Regions from separate parts of the Mesorhizobium subarcticum genome, predicted to be linked through region 2. Evidence: riboswitches for the same ligand, from Rfam matches in the RefSeq annotation. Region 2 holds a riboswitch; the other holds the start of a gene.
The links. A riboswitch is a leader RNA that binds a small molecule or an ion and turns the genes downstream of it on or off. The one in region 2 is predicted to bind S-adenosylmethionine.
Positions count from the first base shown of each region.

Region 1: linked by a shared signal. The riboswitch ahead of ACZYHG_RS01970 (O-succinylhomoserine sulfhydrylase) and the one ahead of metX (homoserine O-acetyltransferase MetX) in region 2 are both predicted to bind S-adenosylmethionine.

Region 1 covers NZ_CM144237.1:421,251-426,879, forward strand. The annotation lists gene araD1 (AraD1 family protein) at 1-187, shown strand, start outside; gene ACZYHG_RS01960 (hypothetical protein) at 212-664, shown strand; gene ACZYHG_RS01965 (2'-deoxycytidine 5'-triphosphate deaminase) at 686-1,780, opposite strand; SAM riboswitch at 1,859-1,936, shown strand; gene ACZYHG_RS01970 (O-succinylhomoserine sulfhydrylase) at 1,993-3,183, shown strand; gene ACZYHG_RS01975 (ceramide glucosyltransferase) at 3,205-4,356, opposite strand; gene apaG (Co2+/Mg2+ efflux protein ApaG) at 4,577-4,969, shown strand; gene ACZYHG_RS01985 (Hsp33 family molecular chaperone) at 5,012-5,629, opposite strand, start outside.
Region 2 covers NZ_CM144237.1:2,220,891-2,226,519, reverse strand. The annotation lists gene ACZYHG_RS10890 (prephenate/arogenate dehydrogenase family protein) at 1-471, opposite strand, end outside; gene hisC (histidinol-phosphate transaminase) at 511-1,620, opposite strand; SAM riboswitch at 1,759-1,836, shown strand; gene metX (homoserine O-acetyltransferase MetX) at 1,910-3,079, shown strand; gene metW (methionine biosynthesis protein MetW) at 3,076-3,690, shown strand; gene ACZYHG_RS10870 (DUF1330 domain-containing protein) at 3,706-4,026, opposite strand; gene ACZYHG_RS10865 (hypothetical protein) at 4,147-4,410, opposite strand; gene ACZYHG_RS10860 (glycosyltransferase family 2 protein) at 4,390-5,313, shown strand; gene ACZYHG_RS10855 (DUF1194 domain-containing protein) at 5,378-5,629, opposite strand, start outside.

The DNA.
Region 1 (5,629 bases), 1.8 Mb from region 2:
TTCGGCGTTCCGCCAGCCGGGCGATGTGCATGTGCATATGTTCGGCACCGCGACGCTCTCCTTCGCCGACGGCATCAAGACCGAGGCCGGCGACGTGTTCGAGATCGAAGCCGGGGATTTCGGCCTGCCGCTGCGCAACCCGCTCGAGATCGAAAAGCCGGTGAAGGTGGCGGTGAAGGCGCTTTGAGTTAGAGCAGAATTGGGACGAGGAATGAACCGGATACGGCTTGGTATTGCATTCATCGGCCTGGTGCTTGCCTTTGCCTGTTTCTCCTCGACGGCCTACAGCGCGGCGCGCTGCAGTCCGGAATCCTATCGCGAAGCTCGGTCGGCAATGACCAGCCGGCTTCTGGCTACCGGTTACTCGAAGACGCAGGTCGGCTTTCTGATGCGCAATGCGAACCGCATGACATCGGAGTTGCGCGCCGACAAGCTCAACGGGAAAGCCAAAGCCTGCGGCATCGAGTCTGCACGGGCCTATGTCCTTGAATGCCTCGACAGGCAGTTGTTCCCGTTGAAGTACGGCACAGGCGTGTCGCTCGACGACGAGAACCAGGCCAAGGGATTTTGGGGCAAAAAGCGCCTGACGGTGCGCGAGCTGCTCTTTGTCGGTGAGTTCCACGCCTGCCTCGGCGCCGCGAAGGAATATCTCTTTCGCGGCTGACTACAGCCTCGGCAGCGAGGATTAGCGCGCTGCTCTAAAATGCTTGGAGAGTTTCAGGCCCTGCGCCTGGTAATTGGAGCCGAGATCGGTGCCGTAGAGCGCCTGCGGCCGCTTCAGCATGTGCTCGTAAACCAGCCTGCCGACGATCTGGCCATGGTCGAGGATGAACGGCACTTCGTGGCTGCGCACTTCGAGCACCGCCCGGCTGCCGGTGCCGCCTGACGCCGAATGGCCGAACCCCGGATCGAAGAAGCCGGCGTAGTGGACGCGGAATTCGCCGACCAGCGGATCGAAGGGCGTCATCTCGGCAGCATAGAGCGGCGGCACATGCACCGCCTCCTGGCTGACGAGAATGTAGAACTCGTCGGGATCGAGCACCAGCTCGCCGGCACCGCTCTTGTGGATCGGCTCCCAGAAATCGACGACATCCTGCGCGGCACGCTTGTCGACATCGACAAGGCCGGTATGGTGCTTGCCGCGGTAGCCTACCAGCCCGTCGCCGTCGCCATTGAGATCGATCGACAGCGCGATGCCGCCGCCGGAAATGTTCGGCGGCTCGGTGGCAACCAGCATTTCGGCGCGGTGCAAGTCGTGCAGTTCGGCTTCCGAGAGCAGCGCATTGCCGGTGCGGAAACGGATCTGCGACAGGCGCGACCCGGTTCGCACGACAATCGGGAAGGTGCGCGGGCTGACTTCCAGATAGAGTGGGCCGGTATAGCCGGCGGCGATCTTGTCGAACTCGTGGCCACGGTCTGTCATGACGCGGGTGAAAATATCGAGCCGCCCGGTCGAGCTCTTTGGATTGGCCGAGGCGGAAATCTCCGCCGGCAATGCCAGGCTTTCGAGCAGCGGCACGATGTAGACGCAGCCGGTTTCGAGCACCGCGCCGTCGGCAAGATTGATCTCGTGCAGCTTCAGCCGGTCGAGCTTTTCCGAAACCTTGTGGTTGGGGCCCGGCAGGAAGGACGCCCGCACCCGCCAGGCCTTGTCGCCGAGCCTCAGATCGAGGCTCGCCGGCTGGATCTGGTCGGCATCAAGCGCGCGCGACGACTTCAGCGCGCCGGACTGGAACAGCGCCGCAATGTCCTGATCAGGAAGAATGCCTGTCTGCCGCAAAGGCTGGCTCCGTTCCAACTGGTACAAACCTCTTAATGAAGCCGGCAATTGACGCAAGCGTGGGACGGGTCTAAAGGGTCGTTATCCCGTGGTGATTTGGCCGGTCGGCTTGCAGCCACGTTAAACAAGTCGCTAAAGGACCGTTGGCCGCAAGGCCGTATGGACCGGTTGCGACTTTCGCGGCCGGTTTTTTTGTGTCTGGAACAAAAGCGATGAGCAGCAAGAAGCGTAACTGGAAGCCTCAGACAGCCCTCGTGCATGGCGGAACCCTGCGTTCCCAATTCGGCGAAACCTCCGAGGCTATGTATCTGACGCAGGGCTATGTCTATCAAACTGCCCAGGCCGCCGAAGCCCGTTTCAAGGGCGAGGAACCCGGCTTCATCTATTCGCGCTACGCCAATCCGACCGTCGACATGTTCGAAAAGCGCATGTGCGCGCTGGAAGGTGCTGAGGACGCGCGCGCCACGGCATCGGGCATGGCAGCGGTGACCGCGGCACTGCTGTGCAGTGTCAAGGCCGGCGATCATATCGTGGCGGCGCGCGCCCTGTTCGGCTCCTGCCGCTGGGTGGTCGAGACGCTGGCCCCGCGCTACGGCATCGAGGCGACGCTGGTAGACGGTACCGACATCGCCAACTGGGAAAAGGCGGTCAGGCCCAACACAAAACTGTTCTTCCTGGAAAGCCCGACCAACCCGACGCTGGAAGTGGTCGACATATCAGCCGTCGCATCGCTCGCCAATTCGATCGGCGCGCGGCTTGTCGTCGACAATGTCTTCGCCACGCCTTTGCAGCAGAAGCCGTTGCAGCTCGGCGCCCACATTGTCGTCTATTCGGCCACCAAGCACATCGACGGCCAGGGCCGTTGTCTTGGCGGCGTCATCCTGTCCGACAAGAAATGGATCGACGAGAATTTGCACGACTATTTCCGCCACACCGGGCCCAGCCTGTCGCCGTTCAATGCCTGGACGCTGCTGAAGGGCCTGGAGACCCTGCCGGTGCGCGTGCGCCAGCAGACCGAAAGCGCCGGCAAGATCGCCGACTTCCTGGCCGAGCAGCCGCAGATCGCCCGCGTCATCTATCCCGGCCGCGCCGACCACCCACAGGCCGACATCGTCAAGAAGCAGATGTCGGGCGGCTCGACGCTGATCTGCCTCGATGTCAAAGGCGGCAAGCAAGCAGCGTTCGCCCTGCAGAACGCGCTCGACATCGTGCTGATCTCGAACAATCTCGGCGATGCCAAGAGCCTGATCACCCATCCGGCAACGACCACGCACAAGAATTTGAGCGACGAGGCCCGCGCCGAACTCGGCATCGGACCGGGGACGCTGAGATTGTCGGTCGGGCTGGAGGATACCGATGATCTGCTGGAAGATGTCGCGCAGGCGCTGAAGGCCGCTAAATAGAGGCGACTCGGGCGCCGGAACCTACGCGCTCGACGACGCCTCTTCCAGCTCGGCTGCCTTGGTGCCGATGGTCATAGCATTGCCGCGCCAGTCGACGGCACCTCCGAGCCAGCCGCGCGCCCACATCGCCGGCAGGATCAGGTCTCGCGCCATGATCGCCGCGACCATGCGCGGCGACAGGTACCAGCCCTTGGACCAGGCCAAGGCACATTCCGGAAGATAGAAGGCCGCCAGCACGGCGATGGCCGTCAGCGGCAGGCTGAGGCCGACGCTTGCCGCCGCAACCAGTGCAAGCAGTAGCGGCACCACTGCGCCAGTCAGGATTTCGGGCGCGAAGAACAGCGGGAAGGTGACGCGGCGCAGGCGCGCCCAACGAGCCTGGCGCGACCAGATCTCGCCAAGCCTGCGCCGGCCGAGCGGCTGCTCGAAGGGCGCGGCGACGAGATTGACGCGCAGGCTAAGCCCGTTGACCAGCTTGGTCGCCGCGGCGTCCTCCGCGATTTCGGCGGCCAGCGCACGGATGCCGCCATTGGCATCCAGCATCGGCTTGTTCCACAGCATGCTCTTGCCCTGGGCAAAGCCGAGGCCGAGCGCCTCGCCGGCATACTGCCAGCGGGCTTGCAGCGTGTTGAGGAAGGCGCATTCGACCTCGGCCCAGAAGCCGTCAGGCCGCGAGCCGATCGGTGTCGAGCATACAAGGCCGGTATCCGGCCGCCACGCCGCCATCAGATGCTGGACGTAGTCTCTTGGCATCAGCACGTTGGAGTCGGCCAGGATGACCCAGTCATGGCGCGCGGCTTCCCAGCCCTTGACGCAATTGTTGAGTTTGGGATTGGCGCTGACGCGGTCGTCACCAATCAACAGCCGGGCCGGAACCTGCGGGAAATGGGTGATGGCTTGTCTGATCAGCCTGGCCACCGGATCGTCGGCATGGGCGACGCAGAAGATCAGCTCGTAGCGCGGCCAGTCGAGCGAGAAGGCGCGCTCCAGCGTCTCCTGCGTGAATGGCTCGACGCCGCGCGACGGGACAATGATGGACACCGGTTGCGATTTGCTCGCCGGCGGCACGATCGTGGCGCGCCGTTTCAGCTGTGAAGCGGCGAGCGTGATGCTGGCAGCATTTACGACAATGAGAGCAGTCGAAAGCGAGGCGGCTATGACAGTGAGTTCCATCGAGATCTGGTCACTCCAGAAAAGACGGCCCGCATGACAGGCGTTTTCAACAGTCGACAGAGCGCCGAGTCGCCCGGTTCGTGCACACCACCATTGTCATGTGTCACTTAAATGACATTCTTTGCCGGCACCTGCCCTTCAAGGGCAGCCGCGACAAGACGCGCACGTTGACCTGCTTGCCGGGAGCGCCGAAACTTACCGGATTGTTTTGGAGCCGCTTATGTATCGCGCCGTCACGCGCAAGATCGAAGTTCAGGTCAGGCCGTTCTATCTTGAGGATCGCTCGGACCCTTCCGAGAACCGCTATGTCTGGGGCTATCAGATAACGATCGACAACCAGTCGGACGAATTCGTGCAGCTTCTGTCGCGCTATTGGCACATCACCGATGGTACCGGCCGGATAGAGGAAGTGCGCGGCCCGGGCGTCGTCGGCGACCAGCCCGAACTCAATCCCGGCGACAGTTATCAGTATACATCGGGCTGCCCGCTCTCGACGCCGTCCGGGATCATGGTCGGGCGCTATACGATGCGCAACAAGCGCGGCGAGACATTCGACATCGCCATACCGGCGTTTTCGCTGGATCTACCGGGGACAAGGCGGACAGTGAATTAGCCTCCTTCTCCCCGACACTATACGGGGAGAAGGAAGGATCCCTTACTGCGCCGCGAATTCCGCTGGGTCGAAGTCGTATTGCGTCGAGCAGAATTCGCAGGCGACGTGGATGCCGCCATCCTCGGTCGAGTCCTTGATCTCCTGTGCGGAGAACCCCTCGAGGATACCGCGGATCTTGTCCCTGGAGCATGAGCACTGGTCGGCGACGGGGACACCGCCGAAGACGCGCACGCCATGCTCGTGGAACAGGCGATAGAGCAGCCGTTCGGCGCCGATCGTCGGATCGATCAGTTCGGTCGGTTCGATGGTGCCGAGCAGCGCCAGAAGCTCCTGCCAGGAATTGTCTGAGGGATCATGGATCTCCTCGCGCGGATCGCCATCGCCGCCCGGCAGGTCCGGAACGCGCATGCGCTCGGGCGACTGCGGCAGGAACTGCGCCAGGATGCCACCCGCACGCCACTGTTCACGCGCGCCGCCAGGGCCGGGCGTCAAAAGCTTGGCAACCGAAAGCCTTATATCCGTCGGGATCTGTTCCGACTGGCGGAAATAGGTGCGTGCCGCGTCCTCCAGCGTTTCACCGTCGAGCTGGACGATACCCTGATAGCGCTGCGTGTGGGCGCCCTGGTCGATGGTCAGCGCCAGCACGCCGCTGCCGAGCAG
Region 2 (5,629 bases):
CGGATCGGTGTCCGGAAGCGGCGTGAAGATGCACCAGCGATTGTCGAACAGATCGGCAAAACCGGCATCCGGTCCGGATTTTTCGGTACCCGCCAGCGGATGGCCGGGAATGAAATGAACGCCATCAGGCACGTGCGGCTGCATCTGCGCGATGACCGAGGCCTTGGTCGAGCCGACATCTGTGAGGATCGCGCCCTTCTTCAACGCCGGCGCGATCTCGTGCGCCACCGCGCCGGACGAACCGACCGGCACCGAGACGATGACCAGGTCGGCATCGCGAACCGCTTCCTTCGCATCGGTCGTGTAGGAATCGCCAAGCCCAAGTTCCTCCGCCCGCGCCAGCGTCGCGGCACTGCGGGTCGAGATGGCGACATGGCCGGCAAGGCCCTCGCGGCGGATGACGCGCGCAAGCGACGAGCCGATCAGGCCGATGCCGACCAGCGCGATCTTTTCAAACATCGGTGATGTCATGGCGTTCAGCTTTCGGGGTGTTCCAGCTTTTCCGGCGTTCTAGCTTTTCAGGAATGTCGTGAGCGCGGCGACGACGCCGCGATTGGCTTCTTCGGTGCCGACGGTCATGCGCAGCGCGTTGGGAAAGCCGTAACCTGAAACGCGCCGCAAGATATAGCCGCGCGCGGTCAGATAGTCGTCCGCCGCGGCCGCGGAGTGCTTCTTGTCGTCGGGAAAATGGATGAGGAGGAAGTTGCCGACGCTGGGCGTCACCCGCAGCCCGAGCCCGGTCATCTCCGTGCTCAGCCAGGTGAGCCAGGTCTCGTTATGCGCCACGCTGCGCTCGACATGGGCGCGGTCGCGGATCGCCGCGATACCGGCCTCGATCGCCGTCGTATTGACGTTGAAGGGGCCGCGCACACGGTTGATGGCGTCGACGATATGCATTGGGCCATACATCCAGCCGATCCGCGCCCCGCCCAGGCCGATCTTGGAGAAAGTGCGCGTCATCACCACGTTCTCGTTGCCGCCGACCAGCTCGATGCCGGCTTCATAATCGTTGCGGCGGACATATTCGGCGTAGGCGGCGTCGAGCACCAGCAGCACATTGCGGGGCAAGCCGGCATGCAGGCGGCGCACCTCCTGGAACGGTACATAGGTGCCGGTCGGATTGTTGGGATTGGCGAGGAACACGATTTTCGTGCGCGGCGTGACGGCGGCCAGCAACGCATCGATGTCGGCGCGCTCCTCGGTCTCCTTGACCACGACCGGAGTGGCCCCGGCCGACTGGATATAGATCTTGTAGACCATGAAGGCGTGTTCGGTGAATATGGCCTCGTCACCGGGTGCGAGATAGGTCTGTGCCAAAAGGCCGAGGATCTCATCGGAGCCGTTGGAGCAGATGATGTTCTGGGCATTGAGGCCGTGCACCTCGGCGATCGCCTCCCGCAACCGTTTGGCGGTGCCGTCGGGATAGATATCGAGCTTTCCGGCAATCTCCCGCGCGGCTTCGATCGCCTTCGGTGAGGGCCCGAGCGGATTCTCGTTCGACGACAGCTTGTAGACCTTGGCGACACCGGCCGGCGCCGTGCTCTTGCCCGGCACATAGGCGTCGATGTGCATGATGCCCGCGCGCGGGGTGGGACGTGCCTGATCCGATGTCTGGTTCATTTTGTGCAAAATCCGTCGAAAATGCCTCCAGCCGGGAAGCCGCAGCGGAAATACAAGCCATGGCCCGCAATGTCGAGAGGTGGCAGTGGTCCTGGCAGTCGGCATTGACGGCAGGGCGGGCGAGTTCTAGAAGAACACCGACAGTTCCGTGGTGATTTGGCCGGTCGGCTTGCAGCCACGTTAAACAACTTGCTAAAGGGCCGTTTGCATCCTGTAACCGGCTTTGCGACGGCAATGCCGGTTTTTTTGTTGTCCGCGCCCGGCCGGACGACCGATGGAAGAGATGTGAATGGCCGCTCTGCGCGCTGGAAAGACCAACAACGAGGCCGACCAACCGTCGAGCCCGGTGTTGCGCTTTGGCCCAGACAAGCCGCTCAAGCTTGACGCCGGTACGCTGCTGTCGCCGTTCCAGATCGCCTACCAGACCTATGGCACGCTGAACGATGCCCGTTCCAACGCCATCCTCGTCTGTCATGCGCTGACCGGCGACCAGCATGTCGCCAACACCAATCCGGTGACGGGCAAGCCGGGCTGGTGGGAAGTGCTGATCGGTCCCGGCAAGATCATCGACACCAACCGTTTCTTCGTCATCTGCTCCAACGTCATCGGCGGTTGTCTGGGCTCCACCGGCCCAGCCTCCACCAACCCCGCCACCGGCAAGCCCTACGGACTCGACCTGCCCATCATCACCATCCGCGACATGGTGCGTGCCCAGCAGATGCTGATCGACCATTTCGGCATCGAACAGCTGTTCTGCGTGCTCGGCGGCTCGATGGGCGGCATGCAGGTGCTGGAATGGGCGTCCAGCTATCCCGAGCGCGTCTTCTCGGCGCTGCCAATCGCCACCGGCGCGCGCCATTCCTCGCAGAACATCGCCTTCCACGAAGTCGGCCGGCAAGCCGTCATGGCCGACCCGGACTGGCATGGCGGCAAATATTTCGAGCACGGCAAGCGCCCGGAAAAGGGCTTGGCGGTCGCGCGCATGGCCGCCCACATCACCTATCTCTCGGAAGCCGCCTTGCATCGTAAATTCGGCCGCAACCTGCAGGATCGCGACCATCTGACCTTCGGCTTCGACGCCGACTTCCAGATCGAAAGCTATCTGCGCCACCAGGGAATGACCTTCGTCGATCGCTTCGACGCCAACTCCTACCTCTACATGACGCGGTCGATGGATTATTTCGACCTCGCGGCCGACCATGGCGGCAGGCTGGCGGACGCCTTTGCCGGCACCAAGACCCGGTTCTGTCTGGTGTCCTTCACATCAGACTGGCTGTTTCCAACAGAAGAGAGCCGCTCGATCGTGCATGCGCTCAATGCCGCCGGCGCATCGGTATCCTTCGTCGAGATCGAGACCGATCGCGGCCACGACGCCTTCCTGCTCGACGAGCCGGAACTGTTCGCCGCCATCAACGGCTTCATCGGCTCGGCTGCGCGTGCCAGGGGGCTCACATCATGAGCGTCAATGGCAACCAGCGCGTCGACCTCGAGGTCGTGGCAAACCTCATCCCGCCGCAGTCGCGCGTGCTCGACGTCGGTTCGGGCGACGGCTCATTGCTTGAATTGCTGCAGGACACCAAACAGGTCGACGGCCGCGGGCTGGAGCTGTCGCAGCGCGGCGTCAACGAATGCGTGGCGCGCGGCCTCTCGGTCATCCAGGGCGATGCCGACAAGGATCTCGAATTCTACCCAGACAAGGGTTTTGATTTCGTCGTCCTGTCGCAGACCTTGCAGGCCACCCGCAACCCGAAGCTGGTGCTCGACGAACTGCTGCGGATCGGCAACCGCGCGATCGTGTCCTTCCCCAATTTCGGCCATTGGCGGGTGCGCCTGTCGCTGTTCGTCAAGGGCCGCATGCCGGTGACCGCGGACCTGCCTTATTCCTGGTACGACACGCCCAACATCCATTTCTGCACCATTCGCGATTTCGTCAATCTGTGCGAGGAGCTGGGGGCTACGGTGGAAAAGGCAACCGCGCTCGACGCCGCCGGCCAGAAGATCGGCCTGTCGATGCCCTGGTGGTTCTGGAATTTCTTCGGCCAGCAGGCAGTGTTCTTGCTGAAGCGATAGAACGCATCCGCCAACCTATTGCAGAACGTCGGTGGCCTTGTGCGGATGCTCGACGCCGTCAACCATGATGACGTTGGACTCCGAGTTTTCGGTGCGCAGCGAAAGGATCGCCTGATAAGCGGGCGAGCCATACCAGCCGCGCATCTGCTGCCGATCCGGAAACTCGATGATGATCAGATGGCCCGGCCAGTCATTCTCGATCACCTCGACATCGCCGCCATGGACCAGGAAGCGACCTCCAAATGGTTCCAGCGTGGCATCGATCCTGTGCAGATACTCGACGATCTGCGGGCCCATCGTGACTTGGCGCATATGGGCAACGGCGTAGGCGGTCATGGCGTAGCTCCCTTTCAATCGAAGCCGACCAGCCGGCCTCGCAAGGGCAATCTGACGAAACGCCGAACGTAAAGCGATTACGTCCAGGGTAATGAGATGAATGCGCGACGGATCGGCCTGTCAGATCGCCCGCAACGCTTTTCCCGGCAACTCTGTTGCAATTGGAGCGCTGTGACCGGAATTCGTGATTTCGCTGGGATCAGGCACCGGCACGGTGAGTGACACCGGCAGCTGTTTTTTGTATCGTCTCGCCGAATCCTGTGAGGGTGTCGTGGAAGGGGGAAGTCCGATCCATTCGACCGTCCTGAAGATCGAAAGACCTGGCAGGGGGCGCATTTTTGCGCTGGAAACGGCTGCCGCGATATGACCGGGAAGACGGAGCATGCACCCCTCATCACGGTGATCACGCCGACCCACAACCGGCGCGAAACCGTACTGCGCGCCGTGGACAGCGTGCTTTCCCAGAGTTTGCGGCGGATCGAGCACATTGTCGTCGATGATGGCTCGACCGATGGCACCGGAGCGGCGCTGGCCTGCATTGAAGACCCCCGGCTGGTCTATATCGGCGCAAAGTGGCGCGGCGCCAACGCTGCCAGGAATGCCGGCATCGAGCGGGCGAGCGCGCCTGTCGTAACATTCCTGGATTCCGACGACGTCTACCTGCCACATCGGCTCGAACGGACCTTGGCCTGGTTCGATGACAATCCAGCACTTCAGGTGCTGCTCTCCTCATATGTTTCCCTGAAAGGAAATCGAACCACCAATTGCATCAACCGCACCGCCTTCCTGAGCCCGTCAATGCTGGAGCGAGCGGTGGTTGTGCAGACCGCTTTCGTCGCCGGTTCGGCGATAACGGCTCGTCGCGAGGCCTTGCTGGCGATAGGCGGCTATGACAGCGACATCAGCCGGATGCAGGACCGGGAGTTGCTGCTGCGCCTCGCCGCGCGCTTCGGCGCACAATTGTCCGGGGACATCGACTGGGCGAAGCACAATTCGCAGAACTCGATTTCGAGCCGCCGGGGCGGCTATGTCGAAGCCTATGCGAACCTGATGGCCAAACACCCGGATATCGCCCGCCGCTATCCGCACATTCCGCCTTTCATGATCGCGCGGCAGATCATCGCCGATCTTCTCAAGGGCCGGATACCTCAGGCTTTTGCGGGATACATGACCAACCGCTCATCGGCGGCGCTCGGCTATTCCTTGCCGGAACTGGTCAATGGCTATGTCTGTGGCCGACGCTCGCGTCGCGACCTCTACAATGAAGTCCGCGACCAACGCTCTTAGCAACCTGAAAGGACCCTTTCAGATTGCTCAAGGCTGCAGCCTCGCCGGCGTGACCGACGACTGCTCATCGATCCAGTTCGGGCAAATATGGATCCGAGAAGAACCGCTTGTCACGCTCCCCCTGCAGGCAGTCGATCGGCGCATCCGCGTCGACGGGAATGACCCCAGCCTTGTCCTGAATGCCGCTCACTTCGAGGATCAGCTTGCGACGGATGGCCGTCGAAAATTCGGCAGCCGCGTAGATAGGCAGCACGAAAGAGCCCGGTCCGCCCGTCACACACTGCGCGTAATACTGGTCGAGATGCTTGAAGGTCGG